Regions from separate parts of the Turicibacter sp. H121 genome, predicted to be linked through region 2. Evidence: a T-box and tRNA genes for the amino acid it is inferred to sense, from the RefSeq annotation. Region 2 holds a T-box; the other regions hold tRNA genes.
The links. The T-box of region 2 lies ahead of AT726_RS09810 (glycine--tRNA ligase). A T-box ahead of a tRNA ligase gene usually reads a tRNA of that ligase, here a tRNA-Gly.

Region 1: it encodes a tRNA-Gly, which carries the amino acid that the T-box ahead of AT726_RS09810 (glycine--tRNA ligase) is inferred to sense. The anticodon was not compared.
Region 3: it encodes a tRNA-Gly, which carries the amino acid that the T-box ahead of AT726_RS09810 (glycine--tRNA ligase) is inferred to sense. The anticodon was not compared.

Annotation. Positions count from the first base shown of each region.
Region 1 covers NZ_CP013476.1:1,305,010-1,312,620, forward strand. Annotated here, with positions in the region: rRNA gene AT726_RS06290 (23S ribosomal RNA) at 1-1,469, shown strand, start outside; rRNA gene rrf (5S ribosomal RNA) at 1,521-1,629, shown strand; tRNA gene AT726_RS06300 (tRNA-Gly) at 1,641-1,714, shown strand; rRNA gene AT726_RS06305 (16S ribosomal RNA) at 2,046-3,553, shown strand; rRNA gene AT726_RS06310 (23S ribosomal RNA) at 3,662-6,545, shown strand; rRNA gene rrf (5S ribosomal RNA) at 6,598-6,706, shown strand; tRNA gene AT726_RS06320 (tRNA-Gly) at 6,717-6,790, shown strand; rRNA gene AT726_RS06325 (16S ribosomal RNA) at 7,120-7,611, shown strand, end outside.
Region 2 covers NZ_CP013476.1:2,047,135-2,054,745, forward strand. Annotated here, with positions in the region: gene AT726_RS09770 (YabP/YqfC family sporulation protein) at 153-422, shown strand; gene AT726_RS09775 (sporulation protein YqfD) at 520-1,545, shown strand; gene AT726_RS09780 (PhoH family protein) at 1,558-2,526, shown strand; gene ybeY (rRNA maturation RNase YbeY) at 2,542-3,015, shown strand; gene AT726_RS09790 (diacylglycerol kinase family protein) at 2,993-3,379, shown strand; gene cdd (cytidine deaminase) at 3,394-3,798, shown strand; gene era (GTPase Era) at 3,798-4,706, shown strand; gene AT726_RS12620 (YqzL family protein) at 4,819-4,977, shown strand; gene recO (DNA repair protein RecO) at 4,979-5,719, shown strand; T-box leader at 5,934-6,111, shown strand; gene AT726_RS09810 (glycine--tRNA ligase) at 6,190-7,563, shown strand.
Region 3 covers NZ_CP013476.1:1,300,293-1,303,996, forward strand. Annotated here, with positions in the region: rRNA gene AT726_RS06270 (23S ribosomal RNA) at 1-1,097, shown strand, start outside; rRNA gene rrf (5S ribosomal RNA) at 1,150-1,258, shown strand; tRNA gene AT726_RS06280 (tRNA-Gly) at 1,270-1,343, shown strand; rRNA gene AT726_RS06285 (16S ribosomal RNA) at 1,674-3,190, shown strand; rRNA gene AT726_RS06290 (23S ribosomal RNA) at 3,299-3,704, shown strand, end outside.

The DNA.
Region 1 (7,611 bases), 740 kb from region 2:
TATTCCTGTACCACTTATTAAACTGATGGAGTGACGGAGAAGGCTAAGTTGAGCGTGTGATTGGATTCACGTGTAAGCAGTGAGGTGGTCATGTAGGCAAATCCGCATGGCATAACATTGAGCTGTGATGCCGAAGCCGAATGGCGAAGTCAACTGACGTCACGCTTCCAAGAAAAGCTTCTAGGGTTAATTTAATAAGTGCCCGTACCGATAACCGACACAGGTAGGCGAGGAGAGAATCCTAAGATGAGCGAGAGAACTCTTGTTAAGGAACTCGGCAAAATGACCCCGTAACTTCGGGAGAAGGGGTGCTTGTGAAAGCAAGCCGCAGTGAATAGGCCCAGGCGACTGTTTATCAAAACACAGGTCTCTGCTAAACCGCAAGGTGATGTATAGGGGCTGACGCCTGCCCGGTGCTGGAAGGTTAAGAGGAGAGGTTAGCGCAAGCGAAGCTTTGAATTGAAGCCCCAGTAAACGGCGGCCGTAACTATAACGGTCCTAAGGTAGCGAAATTCCTTGTCGGGTAAGTTCCGACCCGCACGAAAGGCGTAACGATCTGGGCGCTGTCTCAACAAGAGACTCGGTGAAATCATAGTACCTGTGAAGATGCAGGTTACCCGCGACAGGACGGAAAGACCCCGTGGAGCTTTACTGTAGCTTGATATTGAGCACTGGTGGCACATGTACAGGATAGGTAGGAGACGAAGAAACCAGGACGCCAGTCTTGGTGGAGTCGCTGTTGGGATACTACCCTTGTGTCACTGGGGTTCTAACCCGTGGCCCTTATCGGGTCAGGGAACAGTGTCAGGTGGGCAGTTTGACTGGGGCGGTCGCCTCCCAAAGAGTAACGGAGGCGCCCAAAGGTTCCCTCAGAATGGTTGGAAATCATTCGAAGAGTGTAAAGGCAGAAGGGAGCTTGACTGCGAGACCTACAAGTCGAGCAGGGACGAAAGTCGGGCTTAGTGATCCGGCGGTACCGAATGGAAGGGCCGTCGCTCAACGGATAAAAGCTACCCCGGGATAACAGGCTGATCTCCCCCAAGAGTTCACATCGACGGGGAGGTTTGGCACCTCGATGTCGGCTCATCGCATCCTGGGGCTGTAGTCGGTCCCAAGGGTTGGGCTGTTCGCCCATTAAAGCGGTACGCGAGCTGGGTTCAGAACGTCGTGAGACAGTTCGGTCCCTATCCGTCGTGGGCGTAGGAAATTTGAGAGGAGCTGTCCTTAGTACGAGAGGACCGGGATGGACACACCGCTGGTGTACCAGTTGTTCTGCCAGGACATAGCTGGGTAGCTACGTGTGGACGGGATAAACGCTGAAAGCATCTAAGCGTGAAGCCCCCCTCAAGATGAGATTTCCCATTCGAAAGAAGTAAGATCCCTTGAAGACGACGAGGTTGATAGGTCAGGAGTGGAAGTGTGGTGACACATGGAGCGGACTGATACTAATCGATCGAGGACTTAACCAAAGAAACTGAAGAAGATATCTAGTTTGGAAGATTAACAACATCTTTCAATGGTCTAGTGATGATGGCAAGGAGGGCACACCTGTTCCCATACCGAACACAGAAGTTAAGCTCCTTAGCGCCGAGGGTAGTACGCAAGTGCGAGAGTAGGACGTCGCTGGGCCAAACCTATATGCGGGTGTAGTTTAATGGTAGAACTTCAGCCTTCCAAGCTGACTGTGAGAGTTCGATTCTCTTCACCCGCTCCAATTCGAATAGTCGCACTCTTTGAGTGCTTTTTTTATCCCTTGTGAGAATATGAAATAAGGATGATAAAAAAAATAAAAAAGTGTTTGACAGTATTCGACAATCATGGTAAGATAACAAGGTCGTCAGAAATGAACGATACAAGGAAACGAAATAAAAAGTTTCGAAAAAAAGTTTAAAAAGTGTTTGACAGAAAGAGACAGACATGATAAACTAATAAAGTCGCCAAAAACAAGGTGACACGAAGTTCTTTGAAAACTAAACAGAACGTCAACAAACATTTATTTAAGAATTAAGTTTCTTAAGGAAGCTTAGGATAAAAACAAACATTTAATTATGGAGAGTTTGATCCTGGCTCAGGATGAACGCTGGCGGCGTGCCTAATACATGCAAGTCGAGCGAACCACTTCGGTGGTGAGCGGCGAACGGGTGAGTAACACGTAGGTGATCTGCCCATCAGACGGGACAACGATTGGAAACGATCGCTAATACCGGATAGGACGAAAGTTTAAAGGTGCTTCTGGCACCGCTGATGGATGAGCCTGCGGCGCATTAGCTAGTTGGTAGGGTAAAGGCCTACCAAGGCGACGATGCGTAGCCGACCTGAGAGGGTGAACGGCCACACTGGACTGAGACACGGCCCAGACTCCTACGGGAGGCAGCAGTAGGGAATCTTCGGCAATGGGCGAAAGCCTGACCGAGCAACGCCGCGTGAATGATGAAGGCCTTCGGGTTGTAAAATTCTGTTATAAGGGAAGAACGACTTTAGTAGGAAATGGCTAGAGTGTGACGGTACCTTATGAGAAAGCCACGGCTAACTACGTGCCAGCAGCCGCGGTAATACGTAGGTGGCGAGCGTTATCCGGAATTATTGGCGTAAAGAGCGCGCAGGTGGTTGATTAAGTCTGATGTGAAAGCCCACGGCTTAACCGTGGAGGGTCATTGGAAACTGGTCGACTTGAGTGCAGAAGAGGGAAGTGGAATTCCATGTTAGCGGTGAAATGCGTAGAGATATGGAGGAACACCAGTGGCGAAGGCGGCTTCCTGGTCTGTAACTGACACTGAGGCGCGAAAGCGTGGGAGCAAACAGGATTAGATACCCTGGTAGTCCACGCCGTAAACGATGAGTGCTAAGTGTTGGGGTCGAACCTCAGTGCTGAAGTTAACGCATTAAGCACTCCGCCTGGGAGTACGGTCGCAAGACTGAAACTCAAAGGAATGACGGGGACCCGCACAAGCGGTGGAGCATGTGGTTTAATTCGAAGCAACGCGAAGAACCTTACCAGGTCTTGACATACCATTGACCGTTCTAGAGATAGGATTTTCCCTTCGGGGACAATGGATACAGGTGGTGCATGGTTGTCGTCAGCTCGTGTCGTGAGATGTTGGGTTAAGTCCCGCAACGAGCGCAACCCCTGTCGTTAGTTGCCAGCATTCAGTTGGGGACTCTAACGAGACTGCCAGTGACAAACTGGAGGAAGGTGGGGATGACGTCAAATCATCATGCCCCTTATGACCTGGCTACACACGTGCTACAATGGTTGGTACAAAGAAAGCGAAGCGGTGACGTGGAGCAAACCTCATAAAGCCAATCTCAGTTCGGATTGTAGGCTGCAACTCGCCTACATGAAGTTGGAATCGCTAGTAATCGCGAATCAGAATGTCGCGGTGAATACGTTCCCGGGTCTTGTACACACCGCCCGTCACACCACGAGAGTTTACAACACCCGAAGTCAGTGGCCTAACCGCAAGGAGGGAGCTGCCTAAGGTGGGGTAGATGATTGGGGGTGAAGTCGTAACAAGGTATCCCTACCGGAAGGTGGGGATGGATCACCTCCTTTCTATGGAGAAAGAGACGTTCTGTTTAGTTTTGGAAGAATTTCTTCCAAAGTTGATCTTTGAAAACTAGATATCTTCATTCAGAAGAAACAAACAATAGATTTGATTTAGGTTAAGTGAATAAGGGCGCACGGAGGATGCCTTGGCACTAGGAGTCGAAGAAGGACGCGACAAACGGCGAAACGCCTCGGGGAGCTGTAAGTGAGCATTGATCCGGGGGTATCCGAATGGGGAAACCCGCTAGTGGTTATACGCTAGCACCATATGGTGAATACATAGCCATATAGGAGACAGACCCAGGGAACTGAAACATCTAAGTACCTGGAGGAAAAGAAAGAAAAATCGATTCCCGTAGTAGCGGCGAGCGAAGTGGGAAGAGCCCAAACCGGATTTATCCGGGGTTGTAGGACCTTCATAATTGACAAATCATGATAGCCGAATGGTCTGGGAAGCCAACCGTAGGGGTGAGAGTCCCGTAGGTGAAATTGTGAGATGCATGGAAGGAATCCTGAGTACGGCGGGACACGTGGAATCCCGTCGGAATCAACGAGGACCATCTCGTAAGGCTAAATACTACCTAGTGACGATAGTGAACCAGTACCGTGAGGGAAAGGTGAAAAGAACCCCGGAAGGGGAGTGAAAGAGAACCTGAAACCGTGTGCCTACAAATAGTCAGAGCCCGTTAATGGGTGATGGCGTGCCTTTTGTAGAATGAAACCGGCGAGTTACGATATCGTGCGAGGTTAAGCAGAAGATGCGGAGCCGTAGCGAAAGCGAGTCTGAATAGGGCGAAGAGTACGATGTTGTAGACCCGAAACCGTGTGAGCTAGCCATGAGCAGGCTGAAGGTCAGGTAACACTGACTGGAGGGCCGAACCAGGGCACGTTGAAAAGTGCTTGGATGACTTGTGGCTAGGGGTGAAATTCCAATCGAACACGGATATAGCTGGTTCTCTCCGAAATAGCTTTAGGGCTAGCCTCGATGTTAAGTCTACTGGAGGTAGAGCACTGAATGGGTGATGGCCCCACCTCGGGGTACTGATCTCAATCAAACTCCGAATGCCAGATAGATATAATCGGGAGTCAGACTGTGGGTGATAAGGTCCATGGTCAAAAGGGAAAGAGCCCAGACCGCCAGCTAAGGCCCCCAAGTGTCCGTTAAGTGGAAAAGGATGTGGAGATGCACAGACAACTAGGAGGTTGGCTTAGAAGCAGCCATCCTTTAAAGAGTGCGTAATAGCTCACTAGTCGAGTGACTCTGCGCCGAAAATGTACCGGGGCTAAACGGACCGCCGAAGCTGCGGATTGACTTTAGAGTCAGTGGTAGGAGAGCGTTCTAACAGCGGTGAAGCAGTACCGGGAAGGAGCTGTGGAGCGGTTAGAAGTGAGAATGCCGGTGTGAGTAGCGAAAGATAGGTGAGAATCCTATCCATCGAAAGCCTAAGGTTTCCAGGGAAGGCTCGTCCGCCCTGGGTAAGTCGGGACCTAAGGTGAGGCCGAAAGGCGTAGCCGATGGACAACAGGTTGATATTCCTGTACCACTTATTAAACTGATGGAGTGACGGAGAAGGCTAAGTTGAGCGTGTGATTGGATTCACGTGTAAGCAGTGAGGTGGTCATGTAGGCAAATCCGCATGGCATAACATTGAGCTGTGATGCCGAAGCCGAATGGCGAAGTCAACTGACGTCACGCTTCCAAGAAAAGCTTCTAGGGTTAATTTAATAAGTGCCCGTACCGATAACCGACACAGGTAGGCGAGGAGAGAATCCTAAGATGAGCGAGAGAACTCTTGTTAAGGAACTCGGCAAAATGACCCCGTAACTTCGGGAGAAGGGGTGCTTGTGAAAGCAAGCCGCAGTGAATAGGCCCAGGCGACTGTTTATCAAAAACACAGGTCTCTGCTAAACCGCAAGGTGATGTATAGGGCTGACGCCTGCCCGGTGCTGGAAGGTTAAGAGGAGAGGTTAGCGCAAGCGAAGCTTTGAATTGAAGCCCCAGTAAACGGCGGCCGTAACTATAACGGTCCTAAGGTAGCGAAATTCCTTGTCGGGTAAGTTCCGACCCGCACGAAAGGCGTAACGATCTGGGCGCTGTCTCAACAAGAGACTCGGTGAAATCATAGTACCTGTGAAGATGCAGGTTACCCGCGACAGGACGGAAAGACCCCGTGGAGCTTTACTGTAGCTTGATATTGAGCACTGGTGGCACATGTACAGGATAGGTAGGAGACGAAGAAACCAGGACGCCAGTCTTGGTGGAGTCGCTGTTGGGATACTACCTTGTGTCACTGGGGTTCTAACCCGTGGCCCTTATCGGGTCAGGGAACAGTGTCAGGTGGCAGTTTGACTGGGCGGTCGCCTCCCAAAGAGTAACGGAGGCGCCCAAAGGTTCCCTCAGAATGGTTGGAAATCATTCGAAGAGTGTAAAGGCAGAAGGGAGCTTGACTGCGAGACCTACAAGTCGAGCAGGGACGAAAGTCGGGCTTAGTGATCCGGCGGTACCGAATGGAAGGGCCGTCGCTCAACGGATAAAAGCTACCCCGGGATAACAGGCTGATCTCCCCCAAGAGTTCACATCGACGGGGAGGTTTGGCACCTCGATGTCGGCTCATCGCATCCTGGGGCTGTAGTCGGTCCCAAGGGTTGGGCTGTTCGCCCATTAAAGCGGTACGCGAGCTGGGTTCAGAACGTCGTGAGACAGTTCGGTCCCTATCCGTCGTGGGCGTAGGAAATTTGAGAGGAGCTGTCCTTAGTACGAGAGGACCGGGATGGACACACCGCTGGTGTACCAGTTGTTCTGCCAGGAGCATAGCTGGGTAGCTACGTGTGGACGGGATAAACGCTGAAAGCATCTAAGCGTGAAGCCCCCCTCAAGATGAGATTTCCCATTCGAAAGAAGTAAGATCCCTTGAAGACGACGAGGTTGATAGGTCAGGAGTGGAAGTGTGGTGACACATGGAGCGGACTGATACTAATCGATCGAGGACTTAACCAAAGAAACTGAAGAAGATATCTAGTTTTGGAAGATTAACAACATCTTTCAATGGTCTAGTGATGATGGCAAGGAGGGCACACCTGTTCCCATACCGAACACAGAAGTTAAGCTCCTTAGCGCCGAGGGTAGTACGCAAGTGCGAGAGTAGGACGTCGCTGGCCAAACCTATATGCGGGTGTAGTTTAATGGTAGAACTTCAGCCTTCCAAGCTGACTGTGAGAGTTCGATTCTCTTCACCCGCTCCAATTCGAATAGTCGCACTCTTTGAGTGCTTTTTTTATCCCTTGTGAGAATATGAAATAAGGATGATAAAAAAAATAAAAAAGTGTTTGACAGTATTCGACAATCATGGTAAGATAACAAGGTCGTCAGAAATGAACGATACAAGGAAACGAAATAAAAAGTTTCGAAAAAAAGTTTAAAAAGTGTTTGACAGAAAGAGACAGACATGATAAACTAATAAAGTCGCCAAAACAAGGTGACACGAAGTTCTTTGAAACTAAACAGAACGTCAACAAACATTTATTTAAGAATTAAGTTTCTTAAGGAAGCTTAGGATAAAAACAAACATTTAATTATGGAGAGTTTGATCCTGGCTCAGGATGAACGCTGGCGGCGTGCCTAATACATGCAAGTCGAGCGAACCACTTCGGTGGTGAGCGGCGAACGGGTGAGTAACACGTAGGTGATCTGCCCATCAGACGGGGACAACGATTGGAAACGATCGCTAATACCGGATAGGACGAAAGTTTAAAGGTGCTTCTGGCACCGCTGATGGATGAGCCTGCGGCGCATTAGCTAGTTGGTAGGGTAAAGGCCTACCAAGGCGACGATGCGTAGCCGACCTGAGAGGGTGAACGGCCACACTGGGACTGAGACACGGCCCAGACTCCTACGGGAGGCAGCAGTAGGGAATCTTCGGCAATGGGCGAAAGCCTGACCGAGCAACGCCGCGTGAATGATGAAGGCCTTCGGGTTGTAAAATTCTGTTATAAGGGAAGAACGACTTTAGTAGGAAATGGCTAGAGTGTGACGGTACCTTATGAGAAAGCCACGGCTAACTACG
Region 2 (7,611 bases):
ATAGATTGGTAGTGTATCTAAATTTAGAGTAAAAATGGCGGCTTCATGTAGTTTATCAAAAGCATTTTTAAGTAAATGTTCATATTCCAAGGTGTCATCTCATACAATCTTATGAGTATAAGAAGAGTTAAGACAAAAACGATGGTGATAGAATGGAAATGATTAATAAGGTTGAATCATTAATCTTTAAGCAAGCCTTGAGTTATCCTCTTATTCAACTCATACAGAATAAAAGCGTCATTGTCAATGATCGTTGTACGGTAGAGAATTTTACAGAGGAATCTTGTATTTTGAAGACCCCAGATAACCGCTATGTGATTTTTGGGGTGAACTTACGTATTAAAGAGTATGGTGATTTAGTCATTCGAATTGAAAGTGATGGGATAAAAAAAATAGAAATAGTCGGTGATATGGATGAATAATAAATGGTTAAGTATCTTTATAACAAAAGTACAAATTATAGTGCCTTCTATGACAGAAGTCACCCAGCTCAGGCGTCAAAATATAATGATTTATGGGGTGAAAAAACATGAAGATGGCTATTTGGTTACAATTCGAAAGGATGTAGCCAAACAGCTTGAAACTCGTTATCCGATTGTGACAGAGTTATCGATTTATCCTGCCATCTTGAAAATTATTGTTCCCATTGTCGCTTTAACGTGTGTATTAATGATTTTGATGAATAAACATACAATTGGTTATCGAATTAATGGGAATTTAAATACTCAAGAACAACAAGAGTTAGAGGCATTACTTGAGCCCCATTTTAATCAGGTTGGACCATTTCACTTTTTAAAAAGTGAGGTTGAAGATATAAAAACTGAACTTGAAGCGTATTATAATGAATATGTTTGGATAAATATTTATCGAAAAGGAACAGATATCGTTTTCGATGTTTATAATACACCAGTGGATGAGCGTGATGATTTAGATACTTATTCTGACACACTATATGCGAAGCGTTCAGGGATCATTAAAAATTATAAAGTTTCAAGTTGTCGGGTGTTGGTTGAACAAAACCAGCTGGTTAAAGAAGGGGATCCATTAGTTACATGCTATGTCGAGCAACCGTATACAACTGAAATTATACCTATTGAAGATACGGCTAAGGGAGAAGTTTGGGCAGATACCTGGTATGAAGTTAATGTGACGGCGGAAAAAGTTGATGTACAAGAAGGTTTTACAGCTAACAAACAAACTACTTATGTTCTCCATCTGGGTGGAATGGAGTTTAACTTTCTTTCACAAGAGATTGCTTATGAGAAGTATGAAGAAGTGACAAAAGAGTACAATCCATTCTTTTTTATGGAAGAATCTCCCCTTTATTTAGAAAAAAGACAATATTATGAAAAACGTGATATAATGAGAGTAAATACTTCTGAAGAATTAAAGGCAAATCTTCTGACACTTGTTAAAAATAAATTTAAACAAGAGACAGATGGGGAGTTTATCATTAAGAATTTGGAGATAATATCAGAAGAAGAGACAGAGACACAATTTATTTATAAGTGTCATCTGACAATATACGAAAATATTGCATATTAGAGGAGCTGAATTATGAGTAAAGACCCTATTAAAATACCTGCAGTGTTTGAAACTATTGATGAGACAATCTCAGTTGTTGGACATCATGATAAACATTTAAAAATCTTTGAAGATTACTACAATGTCGAGATTTCATTACGAGGCGATCAGTTGTATTTATTCGGTGATGAGAAAAAAGCCGAAATTATTCGTCAAGTGTTATTAGCACTTGTGGAGTTACATCGTAAAGGAAAAGAAATTACAGAACGTGATGTGTTATATGCAATAAAAATGAATGAACAGCATCGTTTAGGTGAATTAGAATCACTCTTTGATGAGCGTTATAAAATTATCAAAACGATTCAAGGAAAAACCATCTATGCTAAAACATTCAATCAAAAAGAATATTATCGTAAAATTCAAGACAATGACCTTGTTTTTGGAATTGGACCAGCCGGGACCGGAAAAACTTATTTAGCGGTTGTGATTGGTGTTGCGTTACTTAAAAAGAATATTGTTCGTAAAATCATCTTAACGCGTCCAGTCGTTGAAGCGGGAGAAAACCTTGGATTTTTACCAGGAGATTTAAAAGAAAAGGTTGACCCATATTTACGTCCGCTATATGATGCATTATATGATGTACTAGGTCTGGAACAAACAGAAAAAATGATTGAACGTGGAATTATTGAGATTGCGCCACTTGCTTATATGCGTGGTCGTACCCTTGAAGATGCGTATATCATTTTAGATGAAGCACAAAATACAACGAAACAGCAAATGAAAATGTTCTTAACGCGTTTAGGATTTAATTCTAAGATGGTAGTCACAGGTGATGAGACTCAGATTGACTTACCTAAACCAGTAAAATCAGGTTTAAAACATGCAAAAGAAATTTTATCAGATGTAAAAGGAATTGAATTTGTTCAATTCGAAACAGTTGACGTTGTTCGTCATACGCTTGTTCAAAAAATTATTGAAAGCTATGAAAAGACTGGTGAGTAAAAAGGAGTAACAGATATGGGAGTAGATATCCAATTTTATAATCAAACGAGTGAGTCGGTTGAGACTTATGAAGCAATGATTACAACAGTAGTTAATGAAACGATTAAACAAGAAAATTTGACAAATGAGATGTTAGAGTGCAGTTTTATCTTCGTTGATAATGAGCAAATTCGTGAGATTAATGCGAACTACCGTCAAAAAGATGCCGTAACAGATGTTATTACGTTTGCTATTGAAGATGAAATGCCGGGAGAAATTAAAATTCAAGGAATTCCAATGCCTCGAATGCTTGGAGATGTTTTTATTTCTTTACCAAGAACACGTGAGCAAGCTGAGCGTTATGGACATTCATTTGAACGTGAATTAAGTTTCCTTGCTGTTCATGGATGTCTTCATTTGTTAGGTTATGATCATATAGAGCCAGAAGAAGAGAAAATCATGTTTGGTAAACAGGAGGATGTCTTAAATGCGCTCGGAATTCGACGTTAAAGAGGAACATTCCGTTAAAGCATTAATAAAATCTTTTCAACATGCTTTTTGTGGTATCTTGACATCGTTTGTAATAGGGCGTAATATAAAGGTCCACTATACAGCAGCTTTGGCTGCTGTTTTAAGTGGCCTTTCTTTTGGTATTAGTAAAGTAGAGCTTGTAATTATTCTACTCATCAGTGCACAAGTCATCTGTTTGGAAATGGTGAATACCGCTATTGAGAGAACGGTTGATTTAGTGACATCTGAGTATCATATTTATGCTAAAATTGCAAAGGATGTTGCCGCAGGAGCGGTTCTTGTCGCAGCTATTTTTGCGACAATTATCGGAGGAATTATCTTTCTTCCATATATATTTAAATAGTAGGTGAAGAGTTTATGAAAGAAATGTATGCAGACTTAATCGCAGCAGCAAAAGAAGCTTATCAAAATGCTTATGTGCCTTATTCTAAATTTCCAGTAGGAGCGGCTTTAAAATTAAAAGATGGAAATATTATTAATGGAGCAAACGTTGAAAATGCTTCATTTGGATTAACAAATTGTGCAGAGCGTTCTGCTTTATTTACAGCTTTTACAAAAGGTTATCGTCGCGACGATATTGAAGCGATTGCTGTTGTTGCTAATACAGATCGTCCAATTTCACCATGTGGAGCTTGTCGTCAAGTGATTAGTGAGTTAATGCCACAAGATGCACAAGTTATTTTATTAAGTAACAAAGATGAAGTAAAAACATACACAGTCGCAGAATTATTACCATATTCATTCACATCGGAGGATCTATAATGACTAACGAAACATTTAAATCAGGGTTTGTCTCTATCATTGGGCGTCCTAATGTTGGAAAATCAACATTCTTAAACAAAGTTTTAGGGAAAAAAATTGCTATTATGAGTGATAAACCACAAACGACACGAAATAAAATTCAAGGGGTTATTACGGATCACGATTCACAAACGATTTTTATTGATACACCAGGAATCCATAAACCTAAGCATGAGTTAGGTAAATTCATGACTGATTTAGCAATTGGAACATTAAATGAAGTCGATGCCGTTATGTTCATGGTAAATGCCACTGAAAAGTTAGGTCGCGGAGATCAATTCATTTTAGAGCATTTAAAATCAGTTAAACAACCGGTCTTCTTAGTAATCAATAAAATTGATTTAATTACAAAAGAAGAGTTATTAGCAGTGATTGCGACATTCCGTGATCAACATGAGTTTGCGGGGATTATTCCAATCTCAGCAATGACAGGAGAAAACATCGATACTTTACTTTCTGTTATTAAAGAAGAATTACCAGAAGGACCACAGTTCTACCCATCAGATCATATTACGGATCATCCAGAGCGCTTCATTATTTCAGAATTAATTCGTGAGAAAGTATTACACTTAACACATGAAGAAGTACCTCATTCAGTGGCTGTTGTGATTGATAAAATTGAAAAAGTAGATGGGAAAAATGTTATTGATGTTATGGCAACGATCGTTGTAGAGCGTCCATCTCAAAAAGGAATTTTAATCGGTAAAGGTGGAAAGATGTTAAAAGACATCGGAACATTAGCTCGTAAAGATATCGTCAAATTATTAGGAACTAAGATTTACTTAGAGTTATGGGTAAAAGTTCAAAAAGATTGGCGTAATAAAAAGTTATATCTAAATGACTTTGGATATAGCGAAAAAGAATATTAATTCGACTTTTTAAGACAAAATTAAAGTTGGTTTATCATAAATTTTCCCTTCTTAGCCATACTAATGTACAGGGGCTAAAAATAATAGCGTAGCTAGTAAGAAGGGATCATACATGAATAGTCTAGAATGGGAAGTCTTTAAACGTACAGGAAAAATTGATCACTATTTGTTAATGAAAGAATCAGATAAGTTAGCGATAGACAATATAAATACTGAGTTCTCAGAAGAGATTGCTGATGTAAAGCCTGCTAAAGTTACAGAGGAGGAGTAGCGTGGCAATTGATGTTGAAGGAATTATATTGAAGAGCTTTAACTATGGGGAACACCATAAAATTGTTAAAGTTCTGACGGAGAATCAGGGGGTTATTGGCGTTTTCGTACAAAACGCCAATAAAGTTAATACAAAAAAAAGTGCACTTGTTCAGCCATTGACCTGTGCACGTTTTAATTTAAAACCCTCAACGAATGCCAATAGCGATCTGTATTATGTGTATAGCGGAGACGTTGTTGACTATTATTTAAATTTAAAGTTAGATTATGAAAATGTAGCCTATTTTTATTTTATGATTGAATTGATTTTAAAAGGTATGTCAGAATCTGGGTACAGTTCGTATGTTTATCGAATGTTGAAAAACTTCTTAGATGCAGCGGAACAAGGTTATTCAGCTTATTTATTAAGTTTAATTTTTCAACTTAAAATGATGCCGATTATTGGAATTGAGCCTGTAATGGATTGCTGTGCTGTGTGTAGAAGTACAGAACATATCGCAACACTGAGTGTACGCCAAGGAGGATTAGTTTGTGCTAAGTGTTATCACCCAGCGGAACCTATTTTAATTGATGCTCCCCTTATTCCAATTGTTCGTGCACTGTATAAGGTTGATATTAATCATTTACCTGAGGTTGAATTAGAAGAAGAATTGTTGAAACCAATTGAGCAATTTTTAGATGCCTATTATGATTCATATGCTGGTTTACATCTTCAGACTAAGAAATTTATGAAAGAAATTTAAAGAAGAGCGAATTTGCTCTTCTTTTTCTACTTTATATTTGAAAAGCATAATAGAAAGTAGAAAGAGTCATGTTGTATAAATTATCTTTATGTATGAATTTTAATAAATGTGTGATTATTAGTTGTAATTATTGTTTTTTTGCCGTCGTTTTTCGTATTTTTGTATATTGTCTTTTAACTATTGATATACTATAATGGTAGTAGTATAATGCAATATTTATGTGAAGACGAAGAGTAGTACTTTTGAACATTTGAATGGCAGCGAGTCTGGGAAGGTGGGAGCCAGATTTCAAGGTCTTAAGGAAGGGAACTTTTGAGCATAGTTAACAAAGTGGTAAAATCATAGGATTTTACAAATAGGGTGGAACCGCGGGAATAACTCTCGTCCCTATGCTCGTGGCATAGGTATGGGAGTTTTTATTTTCTCTATGTTCACGAGACCAGAATTTTGTTAAGTGAAGGAGCGTTAAAATGAGTCAAGTAACAATGGAAAAAATCGTAAATATGTGTAAAACACAAGGATTCGTTTACCAAGGAAGCGAAATTTATGGAGGATTAGCAAATACTTGGGATTATGGGCCGTTAGGTGTGGAATTAAAAAATAACGTGAAAAAAGCTTGGTGGAAAAAATTTATCCAAGAGTCACCATATAATGTGGGGTTAGATAGTGCCATCTTAATGAATCCTCAAACTTGGGTTGCATCAGGGCACGTTGGAGGATTTAGTGATCCTTTAATGGACTGTAAAGCATGTAAGAGTCGTCACCGTGCAGATAAATTAATCGAAGATCATGGAGACGATATCGTAGCTGATGGATGGACAGAAGAACAAATGATGGCTTATATTCGTGAGCACAATATTGCATGTCCAGACTGTGGAGCTCATGATTTTACAGATATTCGTCAATTTGAATTAATGTTTAAAACACACATGGGAGTTGTTTCAGACGATAAATCAGCTGTTTATTTACGTCCAGAAACAGCACAAGGAATCTTCGTTAATTTCAAAAATGTTCAACGTACTAGCCGTAAAAAAATTCCATTTGGAATTGGACAAATCGGGAAATCATTCCGTAACGAAATTACACCAGGAAACTTTACATTCCGTACACGTGAATTCGAACAAATGGAATTAGAATTCTTCTGTAAACCAGGTGAAGATGGACAATGGTATGAGTTCTGGAAACAATATTGCTGGAATTGGTTAGTAAATTTAGGAATGAATCCAGAACATATTCGTCAACGTGAACATTCACCAGAAGAATTAAGTCACTACAGTAACGGAACATCAGATATCGAGTACCGTTTCCCATTTGGTTGGGGAGAGTTATGGGGAGTTGCTAACCGTACTGACTTCGACTTAAAAGCACATATGAAAGAATCAGGAGCAAACTTCGAATATCAAGATCCAACAACAAATGAAAAATATGTACCATACTGTATTGAACCATCAGTAGGAGCAGACCGTGTGACATTAGCGTTCTTAATTGATGCTTATGAAGAAGAAACGTTAGAAAATGGAGAAACACGTGAAGTTTTAAAATTCCACCCAGCTTTAGCTCCTTACAAAGTGGCGGTCTTACCATTAGTTAAGAAATTGAATGAACAATCATTGGAAGTGTTTGCAGAATTATCTAAACATATGATGGTTGATTATGATGAAGCGGGAACAATCGGTAAACGTTATCGTCGTCAAGATGCAATTGGAACACCATTCTGTGTCACATTCGACTATGATTCATTAGAAGATAAAAAAGTAACAGTTCGTCATCGTGATACAATGGAACAAGAACGTGTAGCAATCGATGAATTAGTTGAGTACATTACTTCAAAAATTCAATTTTAATTTCTACATAAAGTTGCTTTAAAATTTTAAAATTAAGACATTATAGGA
Region 3 (3,704 bases), 750 kb from region 2:
TAAACCGCAAGGTGATGTATAGGGGCTGACGCCTGCCCGGTGCTGGAAGGTTAAGAGGAGAGGTTAGCGCAAGCGAAGCTTTGAATTGAAGCCCCAGTAAACGGCGGCCGTAACTATAACGGTCCTAAGGTAGCGAAATTCCTTGTCGGGTAAGTTCCGACCCGCACGAAAGGCGTAACGATCTGGGCGCTGTCTCAACAAGAGACTCGGTGAAATCATAGTACCTGTGAAGATGCAGGTTACCCGCGACAGGACGGAAAGACCCCGTGGAGCTTTACTGTAGCTTGATATTGAGCACTGGTGGCACATGTACAGGATAGGTAGGAGACGAAGAAACCAGGACGCCAGTCTTGGTGGAGTCGCTGTTGGGATACTACCCTTGTGTCACTGGGGTTCTAACCCGTGGCCCTTATCGGGTCAGGGAACAGTGTCAGGTGGGCAGTTTGACTGGGGCGGTCGCCTCCCAAAGAGTAACGGAGGCGCCCAAAGGTTCCCTCAGAATGGTTGGAAATCATTCGAAGAGTGTAAAGGCAGAAGGGAGCTTGACTGCGAGACCTACAAGTCGAGCAGGGACGAAAGTCGGGCTTAGTGATCCGGCGGTACCGAATGGAAGGGCCGTCGCTCAACGGATAAAAGCTACCCCGGGGATAACAGGCTGATCTCCCCCAAGAGTTCACATCGACGGGGAGGTTTGGCACCTCGATGTCGGCTCATCGCATCCTGGGGCTGTAGTCGGTCCCAAGGGTTGGGCTGTTCGCCCATTAAAGCGGTACGCGAGCTGGGTTCAGAACGTCGTGAGACAGTTCGGTCCCTATCCGTCGTGGGCGTAGGAAATTTGAGAGGAGCTGTCCTTAGTACGAGAGGACCGGGATGGACACACCGCTGGTGTACCAGTTGTTCTGCCAGGAGCATAGCTGGGTAGCTACGTGTGGACGGGATAAACGCTGAAAGCATCTAAGCGTGAAGCCCCCCTCAAGATGAGATTTCCCATTCGAAAGAAGTAAGATCCCTTGAAGACGACGAGGTTGATAGGTCAGGAGTGGAAGTGTGGTGACACATGGAGCGGACTGATACTAATCGATCGAGGACTTAACCAAAGAAACTGAAGAAGATATCTAGTTTTGGAAGATTAACAACATCTTTCAATGGTCTAGTGATGATGGCAAGGAGGGCACACCTGTTCCCATACCGAACACAGAAGTTAAGCTCCTTAGCGCCGAGGGTAGTACGCAAGTGCGAGAGTAGGACGTCGCTGGGCCAAACCTATATGCGGGTGTAGTTTAATGGTAGAACTTCAGCCTTCCAAGCTGACTGTGAGAGTTCGATTCTCTTCACCCGCTCCAATTCGAATAGTCGCACTCTTTGAGTGCTTTTTTTATCCCTTGTGAGAATATGAAATAAGGATGATAAAAAAAATAAAAAAGTGTTTGACAGTATTCGACAATCATGGTAAGATAACAAGGTCGTCAGAAATGAACGATACAAGGAAACGAAATAAAAAGTTTCGAAAAAAAGTTTAAAAAGTGTTTGACAGAAAGAGACAGACATGATAAACTAATAAAGTCGCCAAAACAAGGTGACACGAAGTTCTTTGAAAACTAAACAGAACGTCAACAAACATTTATTTAAGAATTAAGTTTCTTAAGGAAGCTTAGGATAAAAACAAACATTTAATTATGGAGAGTTTGATCCTGGCTCAGGATGAACGCTGGCGGCGTGCCTAATACATGCAAGTCGAGCGAACCACTTCGGTGGTGAGCGGCGAACGGGTGAGTAACACGTAGGTGATCTGCCCATCAGACGGGGACAACGATTGGAAACGATCGCTAATACCGGATAGGACGAAAGTTTAAAGGTGCTTCTGGCACCGCTGATGGATGAGCCTGCGGCGCATTAGCTAGTTGGTAGGGTAAAGGCCTACCAAGGCGACGATGCGTAGCCGACCTGAGAGGGTGAACGGCCACACTGGGACTGAGACACGGCCCAGACTCCTACGGGAGGCAGCAGTAGGGAATCTTCGGCAATGGGCGAAAGCCTGACCGAGCAACGCCGCGTGAATGATGAAGGCCTTCGGGTTGTAAAATTCTGTTATAAGGGAAGAACGACTTTAGTAGGAAATGGCTAGAGTGTGACGGTACCTTATGAGAAAGCCACGGCTAACTACGTGCCAGCAGCCGCGGTAATACGTAGGTGGCGAGCGTTATCCGGAATTATTGGGCGTAAAGAGCGCGCAGGTGGTTGATTAAGTCTGATGTGAAAGCCCACGGCTTAACCGTGGAGGGTCATTGGAAACTGGTCGACTTGAGTGCAGAAGAGGGAAGTGGAATTCCATGTGTAGCGGTGAAATGCGTAGAGATATGGAGGAACACCAGTGGCGAAGGCGGCTTCCTGGTCTGTAACTGACACTGAGGCGCGAAAGCGTGGGGAGCAAACAGGATTAGATACCCTGGTAGTCCACGCCGTAAACGATGAGTGCTAAGTGTTGGGGGTCGAACCTCAGTGCTGAAGTTAACGCATTAAGCACTCCGCCTGGGGAGTACGGTCGCAAGACTGAAACTCAAAGGAATTGACGGGGACCCGCACAAGCGGTGGAGCATGTGGTTTAATTCGAAGCAACGCGAAGAACCTTACCAGGTCTTGACATACCATTGACCGTTCTAGAGATAGGATTTTCCCTTCGGGGACAATGGATACAGGTGGTGCATGGTTGTCGTCAGCTCGTGTCGTGAGATGTTGGGTTAAGTCCCGCAACGAGCGCAACCCCTGTCGTTAGTTGCCAGCATTCAGTTGGGGACTCTAACGAGACTGCCAGTGACAAACTGGAGGAAGGTGGGGATGACGTCAAATCATCATGCCCCTTATGACCTGGGCTACACACGTGCTACAATGGTTGGTACAAAGAGAAGCGAAGCGGTGACGTGGAGCAAACCTCATAAAGCCAATCTCAGTTCGGATTGTAGGCTGCAACTCGCCTACATGAAGTTGGAATCGCTAGTAATCGCGAATCAGAATGTCGCGGTGAATACGTTCCCGGGTCTTGTACACACCGCCCGTCACACCACGAGAGTTTACAACACCCGAAGTCAGTGGCCTAACCGCAAGGAGGGAGCTGCCTAAGGTGGGGTAGATGATTGGGGTGAAGTCGTAACAAGGTATCCCTACCGGAAGGTGGGGATGGATCACCTCCTTTCTATGGAGAAAGAGACGTTCTGTTTAGTTTTGGAAGAATTTCTTCCAAAGTTGATCTTTGAAAACTAGATATCTTCATTCAGAAGAAACAAACAATAGATTTGATTTAGGTTAAGTGAATAAGGGCGCACGGAGGATGCCTTGGCACTAGGAGTCGAAGAAGGACGCGACAAACGGCGAAACGCCTCGGGGAGCTGTAAGTGAGCATTGATCCGGGGGTATCCGAATGGGGAAACCCGCTAGTGGTTATACGCTAGCACCATATGGTGAATACATAGCCATATAGGAGACAGACCCAGGGAACTGAAACATCTAAGTACCTGGAGGAAAAGAAAGAAAAATCGATTCCCGTAGTAGCGGCGAGCGAAGTGGGAAGAGCCCAAACCGGATTTATCCGGGGTTGTAGGACCTTCATAATTGACAAATCATGATAGCCGAATGGTCTGGGAAGGCCAACCGTAGGGGGTGAGAGTCCCGTAGGTGAAATTGTGAGATGCATGGAAGGAATCCTGAGT